4 regions of the Pseudoalteromonas xiamenensis genome follow, and region 4 is predicted to be linked to each of the others. Evidence: predicted binding sites of a transcription regulator. Region 4 holds the regulator's gene; each other region holds the start of a gene.
The links. Region 4 encodes LexA, which represses DNA repair genes until DNA is damaged. Its sites were predicted from a motif close to TACTGTATNNNNATACAGTA; they were not measured.
Positions count from the first base shown of each region.

Region 1 (2,207 bases), 1.7 Mb from region 4:
GTATTGATTCATGCTTGCTGCCACAACCCAAGCGGTATGGATTTGAATGCTGAACAGTGGAAAGTATTTGCAGAGTTAGCAAAAGACGTCGGCTTTACAGTACTTGTTGATATTGCTTATCAAGGTTTCGGTACTAGTTTAGACGCTGATGCCGCTGGCTTGAGATTGTTGGCAGACACAGTCGATGAATTAATCATTTGCTCATCTTGTTCAAAGAATTTTGGATTGTACCGTGAACGCGTTGGTGCATGTTCAATTATCAGCGAAAATGCAGCAACAGCCGATGTTTCTAATTCAGTATTGCTAAGCGTTGTTCGCAGTATTTACTCAATGCCACCGGCACACGGTGCGGATATTGTTGCGACAATTTTGGGTAGTAACGAACTGACTCAAGAGTGGCATCAGGAGCTAGACGAGATGCGCGGTCGTATCAACGAATTCCGTGGTTTAATTAAAACACGTTTAGCTGAAGCTGGTGTTGAACAAGATTTCTCGTTCATCGAGCGTCAACACGGTATGTTCTCATTCTTAGGTTTGAATAAAGAACAAATTGAAAGATTAAAAACGGAATACGCCATCTATATGGTCGGTTCAAGCCGTGTAAACGTTGCGGGTATTAGCCATGGCAACATGGATTATTTCGTCAATGCAATGGTTAACGTTCTAAAATAGAACGAGATTTATCCAGTGAAGGCCGCGCGATTTAGTGCGGCTTTTTTGTTTAGATAGGATATTCGGTGTCCTGCAAATCAGGCTGAATTTACTACGGTATTGGTGTTTAAAAGTTGACACAGGACACATCAAAAATTCACACGCTCAATAGGATATGAAAGAGATGCAGGCACTGCGCAAAAGCAGTTAAAGGCTTAGCTCGAATGCTTTAGGTTAAGACCCTAAACAAGATGCAAAGCCTATCATCGGAAAGAAACACAGAAGACTAAGTTAACCCGCTTGCTTATTCAATTCAGTTACTTTTGCAGAGGATTTTGCTGGTTTTTTCTCTACAGGCGTGCTGCCTTTAAGCACTGAAGAAAATTCTTCTTTGCGTTTTGCAATTTCGAGGGCAAGTGACTCCACTTGTTGTTCGCTCAAAGGAACGTCTACTTTCTGGAGTAGGGTTTCTAATGACTCAGCAATATCCAACATTTTATCGTAGGCATCAGCCTCTTTTTTGCTGGTGAATGTCATACGTTCTACTCCGTCTCTTTCAACCACATATTTGATTACAACAGCCATATTCGCCCTCAATTGAAATACTGTTTTTTTATACAGTAAATCTAACTGTGATTTTTTGCAAGTCCCCATGGTATTTTTTCATCTAAATTTCATCTTTTCGGCTTTGACAGGGACTAAATAGTTATCTTTTATTACATTGCTCAGGAGAGCAATTGTTGGTTTATATGTCCAAGGAGGAATAGAAATGAACCTAATTAAAGTTATTACCCTATTTTTTATACTAAGTACGTTGCAACCCTTGTTTCCAGTAATGGCGAATGAACAAGAAACGATTTCGGACTCATCGCAAATTCAGCCGCTCAAAATAAATCTTAATACTGCAGATCTCATCATGTTGACTCAGTTGCCGGGTATCGGTGAGAAAAAAGCACAGGCGATTTTGGATAAGCGTCTTGAGCTTGGTGAATTTAATAATTTAGATGATTTACTCTTAGTGAAAGGAATAGGACCGAAATTGGTTGATAAACTAAGAGGGGTAGTTGAATTGTAAAAAGGCAGAAAAGGGCATTAGCCCTTTTCGAAAATCTCAATGGCTTTATCAAAATGATTTCGAGCAAACCAAATTTCAATGGGCAAAGTCAGAATCGGGTAGAGTAGTCCAGCAATCAGTAAAATTGGTAAAAGTGACCAACCTTGGAAGTAGGCGAGGGATGCAAATACTGGTGTAAGCAAAAGCAATTTGCACACTCTCATGATCACTTTTTGTTTTACATCTATTACTGACAGTGCAATGGATAAAATCGTTTGCCGCTCTGTTACTTTGTAATGTTCGAGTTTTTTAACTCGCTTCAACGTAAATGGCACTCACTAAACCTTTTTTAAATTAAAAAGATGAAACCCAAGCACAGCAATAAACAGGGCGCTATACAGGGCAAAAAGGATCTCCATCCAGCCTGGCATGCTCAAACCTACAAACATCCAATCAATGTTTCCGCAATCACCCGTTGCTGCGAAAAAATTAGGCAGCCATT
Region 1 covers NZ_CP099917.1:671,078-673,284, reverse strand. The annotation lists gene NI389_RS03065 (amino acid aminotransferase) at 1-672, shown strand, start outside; gene NI389_RS03060 (YebG family protein) at 943-1,236, opposite strand; gene NI389_RS03055 (ComEA family DNA-binding protein) at 1,421-1,726, shown strand; gene NI389_RS03050 (hypothetical protein) at 1,744-2,040, opposite strand; gene dsbB (disulfide bond formation protein DsbB) at 2,044-2,207, opposite strand, start outside.
Region 1: a site for LexA is predicted at 1,255-1,274, ahead of NI389_RS03060 (YebG family protein). Genes of this name have one in related genera too.

Region 2 (2,207 bases), 1.8 Mb from region 4:
GCCGATTTGGCTCAGACAAGCCGGACCTACGTAACCCGTTAGAAATTGTGGATGTCGCAGATTTAGTTAGAGACGTTGAGTTTAAAGTGCTTTCAGCGCCTGCAAATGACGAGAAAGGTCGTGTTGCAGTGATCAAAGTACCTGGTGGTGCTGTAATGTCACGTAAACAAATCGACGACTATACAAAGTTTGTTGGTATTTACGGTGCGAAAGGTCTAGCGTGGTTAAAAGTGAATGACCTCGCACAGGGTGTTGACGGTATTCAATCGCCAATCGCGAAGTTCTTAACGGAAGATGTAATCAATGGGTTGCTTGAGCGTACTAACGCGCAAACAGGTGATATTTTGTTATTTGGCGCAGATAAGCGTAACGTTGTGAATGAAGCGTTAGGCGCATTGCGTATCAAGCTTGGTCTTGATTTTGAATTAACACGTTTAGATCAGTGGGCGCCGCTTTGGGTTGTTGACTTCCCAATGTTTGAGGAAGACGACGAAGGTAACTTGCACGCTGTACACCATCCATTTACAGCGCCAAAAGGCATCACAGCCGAAGAGTTAGAAGCGAATCCGGCAAACCAGCTATCAGACGCGTACGATATGGTGTTGAATGGTTACGAAGTGGGCGGTGGTTCTGTTCGTATTCATAACAACAAAATGCAACAGGCCGTGTTCCGTATTTTGGGCATTAACGAGCAAGAACAACAAGATAAGTTTGGGTTCTTACTTGAAGCGCTCAAATATGGTACTCCACCACATGCGGGCTTAGCATTCGGTCTTGACCGTCTGGTTATGCTACTTTGTGGAACAGATAACATTCGTGACGTGATTGCGTTTCCGAAAACCACGCAAGCTTCTTGTTTGATGACAAACGCACCAAGTGTCGCAAACCCGGAAGCGTTAAAAGAATTAGCCATTGCAGTTGCGATTGCGAGTTCAGAAGACGCTGTAGAGTAATCGACCTAATTTTGAATAAAAAGGCGACGCTTAGGTCGCCTTTTTTGTGTCTGTGGTAAAGTTACTGGTAATTCATACAGTATTACGGCATTATGTTTACGAATCTTTTTAGAAGAACAACAACAACTCGGCAGGTAGATGAGATGTTCTGTCTACAATAAAATTGATGAATTTGAGTCCAATTTTTGAATTCGGTATGTCGAGATGAGAGGGTAATGTGGCTATTGTACTTGGAATTGACCCTGGCTCGAGATTAACAGGTTACGGTGTAGTGTCTTATCAAGGTAATAAGTTTCAATACCTTGGAAGTGGCTGCATCAAAGTAGGTGAGTTTGACTTTCCGACGCGTCTCAAGATGATTTATCAGGGAATAAGTCAACTCATTGAACAGTTTTCCCCTGATTCGTTCGCAATTGAACAAGTATTTTTAGCCAGAAACCCTGATTCAGCTTTGAAGCTCGGGCAGGCTAGAGGTGCAGCGATCGTCGCTGCGACAGTACAAGACCTTCCAGTGTATGAATATTCGGCACGTCAGATAAAGCAGGCGGTGGTAGGAACTGGTGCAGCAAAGAAAGAACAAGTACAACACATGGTAAAACAGCTTTTGAAATTACCTGGTACACCCCAGGCTGATGCTGCTGACGCGTTAGCCGTTGCGATATGCCATGCGCATTCAGAACAAAGTTTGATCCGTTTGGCCGGTAGTGCCACAAAAACGGTTCGAGGTAGATTAAGACAATAAAGGTGACACATGATTGGACGTTTGAGCGGTACATTATTAGAAAAGCAACCGCCAGAGATCTTGATTGACGTTAATGGCGTCGGCTACGAAGTATCCTTACCAATGACCTGTTTTTATGAATTACCAAAATTAGGTGAGGCAGTTGCGGTTTATACCCACTTTGTTGTACGTGAAGACGCGCAATTGCTTTTTGGTTTTGTTACTAAAGAGCGGCGTTCGCTGTTTCGTGAGTTGATTAAAGCAAATGGTGTCGGGCCCAAGTTAGCGCTTGCGATATTATCTGGCATGTCAGCCCAGCAGTTTGTCCAATGTGTACATAATGAAGATGCGTCAACGTTAGTTAAGATCCCTGGTGTAGGAAAGAAAACCGCAGAGCGTCTTGTACTCGAAATGAAAGATAAGCTCAAAGATTGGGGTAATGATCTACTAACGCCATTCAGTGATGATTCGATACTGCAACCACTGGAAGATCCAACGGTTGCAAATTTACCAGAAGACGATGCAGTTGCCGC
Region 2 covers NZ_CP099917.1:580,621-582,827, reverse strand. The annotation lists gene aspS (aspartate--tRNA ligase) at 1-953, shown strand, start outside; gene ruvC (crossover junction endodeoxyribonuclease RuvC) at 1,171-1,695, shown strand; gene ruvA (Holliday junction branch migration protein RuvA) at 1,705-2,207, shown strand, end outside.
Region 2: a site for LexA is predicted at 1,016-1,035, ahead of ruvC (crossover junction endodeoxyribonuclease RuvC). Genes of this name have one in related genera too.

Region 3 (2,207 bases), 990 kb from region 4:
CGAACTCGCTCTGTAACCACTTCCCGTTCATCAACTCCTTGACATCGACGCCATAATAGCGCGCCAAGCTTACCAAGTTGACGAACTAAGGTGAGTTCATCCAGGGCTTTAACGTCTCGACCAAACTCAAGCCCCACCGCCAATAGCTTTTCATGGGTAACCTTGCCAACTCCAGGTATTTTTTTAAGCGGTAATGAATCAATGAAATCAGCGACTTGGTTAGGAGCAATAACAAATTGGCCATTTGGTTTATTTTCATCACTGGCAATTTTGGCGAGAAATTTAATAGGTGCAATACCAGCACTTGCGGTTAAACTCGTTTCTCGTTCAATGTCAGCACGTATCTGCTGAGCAATTAATGTGGCACTGCCATTGAATAACGCACAAGAGGAGACATCGAGATACGCTTCATCTAACGACAGAGGTTCAATTCTATCCGTATACCGCTCGAAAATAGCACGTATCTGCTGCGAGACTTGCTTATAAACTGCCATACGTCCAGGTACGATAACTAAATCAGGGCATAATTTTTTAGCATGGTAATTTGACATAGCGGACCGCACACCAAATTCTCTGGCGAGATAATTTGAAGTAGACAATACGCCACGGTGACTTCGACCACCAATAGCCATAGGCACATTGGCAAGTGCTGGATTGTCTCGCATTTCAACGGCTGCGTAAAAGCAGTCCATGTCGATATGAATGAATTTCCTCATCGCCAACACCTGTTTATTTATACAGTCATTATTAATCACTTTATGCCTTTTTCGCAAGTCTTTATTGCTTCAACTCAAAGTGCTGCAATGTCATTAAATTAAGCCTAAACTAGTGCAATAATTAAAAATTAAAACTTACACCCGAACATTTCAAAGGAGTAAACATGGAATATCGACGTCTTGGTAGTAGCGGATTACAAGTTTCTCAGGTTTGTTTAGGCAGCATGACTTGGGGCAAGCAAAACAACCAACACGATGCTGATGAGCAGATCAATTACGCGCTTGCCAAAGGGGTCAATTTTATCGACACCGCGGAAATGTACGCAGTGCCTCCTTCCCCAGAAACCTACGGCAAAACCGAATCCATCATCGGTAGTTGGTTACACCGACATAAAGAGAAACGCGATGACGTCATCATCGCGACCAAAATTGCAGGAGGAGGCTTGTCGTGGGTGCGCGAAGGTCATCCCATTTCAGGCAAATCAGTTACCGAAGCGATTGATGATTCATTAATTCGCTTACAAACCGACTACATCGACTTGTACCAACTTCATTGGCCTAATCGCATTTCACCTCATTTTGGTAAACATTGGCCTGGTATGGTCCAACCAACACATGAAGATACCGAACAAGAAATCGCGGATATGTTAGATATCCTAGAAAGTATTGGTAAAGCCGTTGATGCCGGAAAAATACGCTACTTTGGTTTGTCGGATGACACGCCTTGGGGGATCCAAACCTATTTACGTCTAGCGCAGGCCAATAATTTACCAAACGTTGTGTCGATACAGAACGAATTCAATCTACTGCACACGAAAGATTGGCCATACCTCATCGAACAGTGCATTCACGAAGATATTGCTTACCTTCCGTGGTCGCCACTTGCAGGTGGAGCACTGACGGGGAAATACCTAAACGGAGCAAGACCAGAAGGCGCTCGTTGGAGCTTAGTACAGCGTCAAGGACTATTTCGAGATACTCAACTGTCAAATAAGGCGATTGCCGCCTACGTGGACGTTGCAAAAGCGCATAACATAACCCCTGCCCAATTAGCACTTGCTTGGTGTAATCAGGTAGACGGAGTTACCTCGACGATTATTGGGGCGACTACAATGAGTCAGTTAAAAGAAGATTTACATGCATTTTCGCTTCCGGTGGACGAGGCGCTTCTCAACGACATTTTCTCAGTTTACCAGCAATACCCTGTGCCATTTTAATCCTGACCAATGCGGCGATAGGCCGCATTGCCCCGCCCTATTCAATGTTCAAACCGCGTAATTTCACACATTGAGCCAACACATTCGCCTCATCTCAAAATGCCTCGGCAGGCAGAGGACTTGAAGAAACTGACGGCACAATTTAAAGTGTAGCGCTTTCGAATACACAGAAGTAGACCATGCGAAATCTCAATCCTGTTCCTGTCACGCCTTTAACTGGAACCCTCAAATCAAGACCTACTGCTCGTGCAATCATCGTCGATGGTCACAACAT
Region 3 covers NZ_CP099917.1:1,336,960-1,339,166, forward strand. The annotation lists gene dinB (DNA polymerase IV) at 1-716, opposite strand, end outside; gene NI389_RS06195 (aldo/keto reductase) at 881-1,933, shown strand; gene NI389_RS06200 (NUDIX hydrolase) at 2,113-2,207, shown strand, end outside.
Region 3: a site for LexA is predicted at 724-743, ahead of dinB (DNA polymerase IV). Genes of this name have one in related genera too.

Region 4 (2,207 bases):
GGTGCGGCAATTTTTAGTTCTGCAGAAAGTTTTGCGATGATCCGTGGCGGGCATGTGGACTTAACCGTACTTGGTGCATTTGAAGTTGATCAGCACGGTAATATCGCGAGTTGGATGATCCCCAACACGTTAGTGAAAGGCATGGGTGGTGCCATGGATTTGGTCGCCGGCGCAAAAAACATCATCTGTACAATGACGCATGCCAACAAAGCAGGAGAATCCAAGGTACTTGAGCGCTGTTCACTTCCGTTAACTGGCGCTGGTTGTATAAACAAAGTGCTGACTGACTTGGCGTTGCTGGAAATAAAGAATGGCGCGTTTCATTTGCTCGAACGAGCACCGGGCGTGAGTGTCGAGGAAATTGTCCGTAAAACGGCAGGCGCACTCGTGGTTGATGGAGACATTCCCGAGATGACTTTTTAGTCAGCAAAAAACGACGAACAAGCAGGGTAAAGCCTGCTTTTTTATTTTTCATCATGGGTTTTATGTTCTTTGGTATTAAATTTGCGATTTTTAAATAACTGTATATACTCACAGGTAATTGTACTGTATGGAAAACCAGTGATATGCGACCGTTAACTAAACGCCAAGAACAAATTTTCGAACTGATTAAGGTTTTTATCCGCGATACGGGTATGCCGCCAACGCGAGCAGAAATTGCAGATTCATTAGGTTTTAAAAGCGCCAACGCAGCAGAAGAGCATTTAAAAGCACTTGCTAAAAAAGGCGTGATTGAAATGGTTCCGGGTGCCAGCCGTGGTATTCGTTTAGTCGAAGAAGATGAACCTGAACAATTAGGTTTACCACTTGTCGGTCGTGTTGCTGCAGGTGAACCAATCTTGGCCGAGCAGCACATCGAAAGCCATTGTAAAGTTGACGCGCAAATGTTTAAACCGATGGCGGATTACTTGCTCCGCGTACACGGTATGAGTATGAAGAATATCGGCATTTTAGATGGTGATTTGCTCGCAGTACACCGCACGCAAGTTGCGCAAAATGGACAGGTTGTCGTAGCTCGCGTAGAAGAAGACGTTACAGTTAAGCGGTTTGAGAAAATCGGCAAAAAAGTGTACTTACATGCTGAAAATGAAGATTTTTCTCCGATAGAAGTTGATCTTGAACATGAAAGTTTTTCGGTAGAAGGTCTGGCCGTTGGCGTAATTAGAAATAATCAATGGATGTAATTTCGCCAAACCATCCAAAAGTGTGAGTTATCTTAGGCCCTTCAAAGCAAATTTGAAGGGCTTTTTATTTTGTTTTTTCAAATAACGTTACATAACTTGTTCATTACCAGATATATTTCCAAGTCATCGCAAAAAATTACCCATTCATAACATATTAACCTTCATTACTTGCTAATTGTTCAAAAATTGACTAATTGGTTAATAGTCGTGCAGTTGGTATAAGACCTCGGTCTCATACTATGACAGTCATCCAATAATAATAACGATTGCCTGAACGCGCTTCGTAAGGCAATTGAAGGAGACGTCATATGAAAGCGTATCGGTTTGCAGTAGGTTGGCTTGCAGGGATTGCACCAACAGTGGCGTTAGCGAATAGCGCCTACAACATGAGAGAAGGGGTTACGGATATAAGTCAGCAAGTATATGACTTACACATGACCATTTTCTTGATTTGTTGTGTCATTGGTGTGGTGGTGTTTGCTGCGATGTTCTGGGCAATTATCCATCACCGAAAATCAAAAGGGGTGACCCCTGCCCAGTTCCATGAAAGTACCAAAGTCGAAATTCTTTGGACCGCGATTCCTTTTGTGATCTTAATTGCAATGGCAGTTCCCGCAACAAAAACTTTGATTGCGATGGAAGATGCCTCTAAAGCAGACATCACTATCAAAATAACCGGATCGCAGTGGAAATGGCACTACGAATATATGGGCGAAGGGGTAGATTATTATTCCGTTATCGCCACACCTCAGGACCAAATCGCGGATAAAGCCGAAAAAGGTGAACACTATCTATTAGAAGTAGATAAACCGCTGGTTATCCCAACTGGAAAAAAAGTTCGATTCTTAATGACCTCTGATGACGTTATCCATTCTTGGTGGGTACCTGATTTTGCAGTGAAGAAAGATGCCAATCCAGGTTTCATCAATGAGGCGTGGACACGCGTTAATGAAGAAGGTACTTACCGTGGCCAATGTGCTGAATTGTGCGGTAAAGATCATGGCTTTATGCCCGTTGTTGTCG
Region 4 covers NZ_CP099917.1:2,331,856-2,334,062, forward strand. The annotation lists gene NI389_RS10815 (3-oxoacid CoA-transferase subunit B) at 1-423, shown strand, start outside; gene lexA (transcriptional repressor LexA) at 567-1,184, shown strand; gene coxB (cytochrome c oxidase subunit II) at 1,493-2,207, shown strand, end outside.